Regions from separate parts of the Clostridium sp. DMHC 10 genome, predicted to be linked through region 1. Evidence: riboswitches for the same ligand, from Rfam matches in the RefSeq annotation. Region 1 holds a riboswitch; the other holds the start of a gene.
The links. A riboswitch is a leader RNA that binds a small molecule or an ion and turns the genes downstream of it on or off. The one in region 1 is predicted to bind S-adenosylmethionine.

Region 1 (3,620 bases):
CTTGCAGGTTTCACAGAATTTGGGTATGTATATTCAAGGATTGGAAATCCAACAGTTGGCGTTTTGGAACAAAGAATAGCTAAGCTTCATGGTGCAGCAGCTGCAATAGCAGTTGGTTCAGGAATGGCAGCAATAACTTATACTTTATTGAATGCAGCAGAAAGAGGTGGAAGAATATTAACTACGGCAGAACTTTATGGTGGTACTATTGATGGCTTTAAAAAAGTATTTTCTAATTATGGAATTAAAATTGATATAGTAAAGAATTTAATAGATACCGAACAGTTTAGAAAGGCTATTAAAGAAGATACAAAAGCTATATACATTGAAAGTATAAGCAATCCAAATGCTTCTATAGCTGATATTGAAGCTATAGCTAATATAGCACATGAAAAAGGTATTCCACTTATTGTAGACAATACTTTAGCTACACCATATCTCCTAAATCCAATTAAATATGGTGCAGATATTGTTGTTTATTCAGCCACAAAAGCTATAAGTGGACATGGAAATGTAATTGCTGGACTAATAGTCGAAAGTGGTAAATTTAATTGGAATAGTAGTCAATTTTCACATTTTTTAGAGACTTATCATACTCTAAGGGATTTTAGTGGAAAACCAAGAAATTTTATAGAGGTATTTCGCAACTTTCCATTTACTGCTAGAATCCGTGCAAATTATTTAGCTTACTACGGGGCAACTTTAGGTGCTTTTGATGCATATCTTGTTTTGATTGGCATAGAAACGCTTTCTGAAAGAGTTAAAAAGCAAGTGTATAATGCGGAAAAAATAGTTAATTATCTTGAAACGAAGAAAGAAGTTTCGTGGATTAAATATCCAACGGCTAAAGAAAGTCCTTATAAAGACCTTAAAAATAAGTATTTGCCTAAAGGTGCAGGTGCAGTATTTTCATTTGGAATAAATGGTACATTAGATCAAATCGATAAATTTATTGACTCACTTAAGATTTTTAGCTATCAAGCTAACATTGGAGATGCAAGGTCATTAGTAGTAAATCCGCCTAAAACAACTCACAGCGAACTTACACCAGAAGAGCAAAAACTGGCAGGTATACCTCCTGAAACAATTAGGCTTTCAATAGGACTAGAAGATACAAAGGATTTAATTGAAGATTTAGAACAAGCTTTTAAAGAAGCATTTTTATAGATATGCTTGAAAGCTTGAAATGAAAAACTTCATGGTTTTACAATTAATATTTTTTTAATTCACAGTGCATTGTGCACTAAATAAAAGGAGGCATGAGCATGAGTTATAGAATAGCTGTGGGAAGCAGCGATGGAGTGTATATTGATGAGCATTTTGCTACTGCTTTGCAATTTTTGATATATGAGGTGAAGGGTGATAATTATGAATTTATAGAAAAAAGGAACAATGAAGAATTGTGTGAATGTAGCAGATACCATGAAAATAGATTTGCACCTCTTGTTGAAAAAATCAAAGATTGTAGAGCAATTTTGGTTGGAAAGATAGGTCCTGGCGCAGCGGCAGTACTTCAGGAAATGGAATTGATTCTTACAATATTTCAGAATCAATTGATGTTGCTTTGGATAAACTTGTTAAATATTATGGTAAATTAAAATAATTGAAAAAACGTATTGACATAGAAGATAAAGATGATATAATTAACACTATAAGTTAAAACATTATTCCTATTCGATTAATAGGAAATAAAATTGAATAAATTATTTAAAATCTTATCAAGAGAGGCGGAGGGACTGGCCCTATGAAACCCAACAACCAGCATTTTTCATTTGAATGCATGGTGTTAATTCCTGCAAAATTAAGTTTTGAGAGATAAGAGGATATTTGAACTTAAGCTAGTTTAAGCTAGTATAGTAAGTTAATCCTCTTCGTATAGAAGGGGATTTTTGTTTTATAAAAATACATATATGGATAGACAACGTGAAAGGTTGAAATTACTAATACCAAGTTTATCCTTATAAACTGGAAATTCACTCAGAGTACAGAGTACAGTGAAGGTGGATTTACCTTTCGTTTATCTCAGGTAAATCTTAGAACTTGATAGTATCAGCTGCGCTGAATACCTATATTTTATACCATGCGGAAGCATTAATTTTAGGATTTTTCGAAGCGATAGCGGAGAAGAATCATCCTTCACTGTCCTCTGTACTCTAAGCCAAATCATAGTTTTGCAGGATAAATATAGAAATTGTGATTTCAAAGTTCCTAGTTGTTCATCTATAAATAATTTGGGGGTGGAATATTATGAATGATAAGAATATTCGTGTAATTAAGAATAATGAGATAAATAACTACACGAATAAGATTTCAGAATTGTTAAAGGATATAAAATATGGTTCTATAACTTTAGTTATACAGGACGGAGTAGTAATACAAATAGAAACCAGTGAAAAAATAAGGCTTAAATAAAATTTTATTTTTTAATAAATAAGGGGGACGTATCATGAAAAAAGTATTTATAAAATCAACTTTAGCAATTTTATTTGCAGCAATAGTTTTTACAGGCTGTGGTAAGAATACTAACACAGAAAACAAGAGTGGAGATAAAGTTTTAAAGATAGGAGCTGTGGCAACACCACATGCAGAAATACTAAATTTTGTAAAGCCTAAATTAAAAAAAGAAGGTATAGATCTAAAAGTTCAGGTTTTTGATGATTCATCTCAATTAAATCCAGCACTTAATGATAAACAAATTGATGCAAATTATTTTCAACACAAACCATATTTGGATTCTGTAGCTAGTGAAAAGGGATATGATTTTGCAGTAGCAGGAAATATTCATGTAGAACCAATTGGATTTTACTCTAAAAAAATTAAAAAAACAAGTGAACTTAAGGATGGAGCAACAATTGCTATACCTAATGATGCATCTAATGAATATAGAGTATTAATTCTTTTGCAAAAACAAGGATTAATTAAAGTTAAAAAGACTATTTCAAGTAAAAATGCAACTATAAATGATATAGCTGAAAATCCTAAACATTTGAAATTTAAAGAAATTGATGCTTACCAAATACCTAGAATATTAGGAGACGTGGATGGAGGAGTTATAAATACAAATATCGTGCTTCAATCAAAAATAGATCCTAACAGTGCTATATTTAGGGAAGACAAGGACTCACCTTATGCTAACATAATTGTAGTTAGAAAAGGTGATGAAAATAAAGCTGCTATAAAGAAACTTGTAAAAGCTCTTCAATCTGAAGATGTTAGAAAATTTATTAATGAAAAATACAAGGGTTCTGTAGTTCCAGCATTTTAAGCAAAGCCTAAAATTAAAACAAAGTTTAATATTTAGAAAAGTAAGGTGAAATTTATATGATAAGCATAAAGAATTTAAGTAAAAATTTTAATACTCCTTATGGAAAGGTTGAGGTTTTAAAAGGTATTAATCTAGAGATAAAAAAAGGAGATATATTTGGAATAATAGGATTTAGTGGTGCTGGAAAATCAACTATGGTTAGGTGCTTGAATTTACTTGAAAAGCCAGATGAGGGTACTATTATAATTGGGGATAAGGATATGACAAAACTTAGTAAAAAAGAGCTTAGAAAAGCAAGAGAGAAAATTGGTATGATATTTCAACAGTTTAATTTGTTTGATTCCAAAACAGTTTT
Region 2 (3,620 bases), 170 kb from region 1:
TCCATTCCTGCATTTATCGCGTGATATAGGAAAACTGAGTGCATAGCTTTTCTTATTACATTATTTCCTCTAAAAGAAAAGGAAAGATTGCTTACGCCTCCGCTTACTTTTGCATAAGGTAAATTTTCTTTTATCCATTTTACAGCTTTTATATAATTTACAGCGTAGTTATCATGGTCTTCTATTCCTGTTGCAATAGCTAAGATATTAGGATCAAAAATAATATTTTTCTGATGGAAAGTTTATTTTTTTAGTTAGGAGTTCATAAGCTCTTTTGCAAATTTCTATTTTTCTTTCAAAGGTCTCGGCTTGACCATTTTCGTCAAACGCCATAACTACAACACCAGCGCCAAAGTTTTTAATTATTTTTGCTTCCTCTAAAAATCTTTTTTCTCCAACCTTAAGACTTATAGAGTTTACAATTGCTTTACCTTGAATTGATTTAAGACCAGTTTCCAAAACCTCAAAATTGGAGGAATCTATCATTACTGGAACCTTTGAAATTTCAGGGTCACTTGCAATGAGACGTAAAAATGTTTCCATCTCAACCGTAGCATCTAAAAGAGCATCATCAAAATTTACATCTATTATCTGAGCCCCATTTTCAACTTGATGTTTTGCTACAGATAAGGCTTCCTCATAATTCTTCTCCCTTATAAGCCTTGCAAATTTTGCTGAACCTGCTACATTTGTTCTTTCACCTACATTTACAAAGTTACTTTCCTTGTTTATTCTTACAGCTTCAAGACCGCAGTAAATTGTTTCTGGTTCTAATTTAGGAATTTTTCTTGGTTTTATGCCATCAACAGCATTACTTATGGCTTTAATGTGATTAGGGGTGGTACCACAGCAGCCTCCAACAATATTGATGTTTCCGTCTAGTGCAAGCCTTTTAACAAGAGAAGCTGTTTGTTCTGGAAGTTCTTCATATTCTCCAAGTGAATTTGGAAGCCCAGCATTTGGATAAAAAGATATATATTTATCTTGAGTATCAGAAAGTTGCTTTATAAAAGGTACGAGTTCTTTTGCACCAAAGGAACAGTTAAGGCCTATGGCAATCACATGCTCATTTTTCATGCTTTCTGCAAAAGCTTCAAGTGTTTGACCAGAAAGAATTCTTCCACTTTTATCCGCTACAGTTCCAGATATTATAATAGGAAGGACACGAGATTTTTTTTCAAATACGCTTTCGGCAGCCAATATAGCGGCTCTTGCATTTAAAGCATCGAATATAGTTTCTATAAGAAGTAAATCTACACCACCGTCTATAAGACCTTCAATTTGTTCGCTGTATGCTAAAACAAGATCATCAAAATTTACATTTCTAAAACCGGGATTTTCAACGTCTGGTGACATGGATAAGGTTCTGTTTGTAGGACCAATAGAACCAGCTGCAAAACGAGGTTTTCCTGGAGTTTTTTTAGTGAAGGCATCAACAGCTTCCTTTGCAAGTTTAGCTCCAGTAAAATTGATTTCGTATATTTTACCTTCCATGTTGTAATCACTTTGAGATATTCTGTTTCCATTGAAAGTATTGGTTTCAATGATGTCAGCCCCAGCTTCAAGGTATTTATTGTGAATAGCTTTTATTACCTCTGGATTTGTAAGATTTAAAATGTCGTTGTTGCCCTTTTGATTTATATGGCAGTGAAGAGATCCGCAAAAGTCATGTTCATTAAGGTTAAAGCCTTGAATACACGTTCCCATAGCACCATCAAGCACAAGAATTTTCTTGTTTAGTAAGTCTACTATATTTGAATTCATTTATTAGCCCCCTTTATATCAGTTCACAATACACAATTCACAGTGCGCGGTTTTGAATAATTTTTTTGTTTTGACAGAAAATCTTAAATCCTCACATAACAAAAACCCGAGAAAAATCTCGAGTAATTACTCTAAGGATTATTCTCATCTATCAGCCTATAAGTATAAAACTTACCTAGCTGCTGGAATTAGCACCATATACTACATGTATAAGTACTGGTTGCCGGGCTTCGAAGGGCCAGTCCCTCAGCCTCTCTTGATAAGATTGTAATTAAAATTTTACTTTATTATATTAGTTAAGATTGTAAATGTCAATAAAATTTTATTTTGTAAAGTTTATGAATATAAATATGAAAAAAAAAATATATATTTTGTATGAAGATTATATTTTATGGCTTGTAATTTTAAATTGCCATTAGGAGGTGCGTTTATGGATTTTAAAGAGATAATAAAGAATGATAGGGAAAACTCAAATAAGATTAAATTTGAAGGTACATTTCTTGAATATCTTGATATAGTTAAAAAAAAATCCCGATGTTTGTAAGCTTGCACATAAAAGGATATATGACATTATAAAGGAAAAAGGATTTGAAGTATTAAAACCAGAAGAAAATCCAAGGACAAGAAAAATATATGGGAACGAACCTATAAAGAAATACAACTTTTTTTAAAGATGACTTTTTTGGAATAGATAAAGTTATAATGAAACTTGTAAATTATTTCAATGCTTCCTCAATGAAAGGGGAAGAGGCAAGGCAGGTACTTTATCTTGTTGGACCTGTTGGAGCAGGAAAATCATCATTAGTTGAAGCTATAAAAAAAGCACTTGAAGCTTCGCAGCCTGTTTACAGTCTTAAAGGATGTCCTATGAGAGAAGAACCGCTGCATCTTATACCTAAGCATTTAAGGGGAGAATTTGAAAAAGAACTTGGTATAGAAATAGAAGGAGATTTGTGTCCTGTTTGTAAGTATAGACTTACACATGACTATAAGGGTGAATACGAAAAATTTCCAATTACAACCAGTGGCTTTTCAATAAGATCAAGAAAAGGTATTGGTGTAGTTCCACCAGTAGATCCTAACAATCAGGATACTTCAATTTTAACTGGTTCCATAGATATATCAAAAATGGATTTATATTCAGAGGACGATCCAAGGATATTCTCCTTAAATGGAGCTTTCAACGTTGGAAATAGGGGTATGGTAGAGTTTATAGAAGTATTTAAGAATGATGTTGAATATCTTCACACAATAATAACTGCTACTCAGGAAAAATCTATACCATCGCCAGGAAAAGGTGCAATGATATATTTTGATGGGCTTATTATAGCTCACTCAAATGAGGCAGAATGGAATAAGTTTAAATCTGATCATACAAATGAAGCTATACTTGATAGAATAGTAAAAATTGAAGTTCCGTATTGTCTTGAACTTAATGAAGAAATAAAAATTTATGAAAAGATACTTAAAAAGAGTAATTTTACAGCGCATATAGCTCCTCATACTTTGAGCACAGCAGCTATGTTTGCAATACTTTCAAGACTTAAGCCTTCCTCTAAAGTTGATATTATAACAAAGCTTAAAATATATAATGGTGAAGACATAGTAGAAAATGGAACAACTAAGAAGGTTGATATAAATGAACTTAGAGAAGAAGCTGGAATAATGGAAGGAATGAATGGAATATCTACAAGATTTATAGTAAAAGCAATAGATAATGCACTTTCTAGTTCTGAATATGACTGCATAAATCCTTTAAGCATAATGGAGAGTATTATAAAATCTGTAAAGGAACTTGATATATCCGAAGATGAAAGAAAGAAATATCTTGGATTTGTTCAAAATGTAATAAGAAA

Region 2: linked by a shared signal. The riboswitch ahead of metH (methionine synthase) and the one ahead of AGR56_RS19525 (YezD family protein) in region 1 are both predicted to bind S-adenosylmethionine.

Annotation. Positions count from the first base shown of each region.
Region 1 covers NZ_LGVB01000015.1:1,768,705-1,772,324, forward strand. Annotated here, with positions in the region: partial or broken gene AGR56_RS10600 (aminotransferase class I/II-fold pyridoxal phosphate-dependent enzyme) at 1-1,167, shown strand, start outside; gene AGR56_RS10605 (NifB/NifX family molybdenum-iron cluster-binding protein) at 1,266-1,598, shown strand; SAM riboswitch class I at 1,713-1,822, shown strand; gene AGR56_RS19525 (YezD family protein) at 2,248-2,412, shown strand; gene AGR56_RS10610 (MetQ/NlpA family ABC transporter substrate-binding protein) at 2,447-3,265, shown strand; gene AGR56_RS10615 (ATP-binding cassette domain-containing protein) at 3,322-3,620, shown strand, end outside.
Region 2 covers NZ_LGVB01000015.1:1,939,412-1,943,031, forward strand. Annotated here, with positions in the region: partial or broken gene metH (methionine synthase) at 1-1,764, opposite strand, end outside; SAM riboswitch class I at 1,906-2,030, opposite strand; partial or broken gene AGR56_RS11440 (PrkA family serine protein kinase) at 2,195-3,620, shown strand, end outside.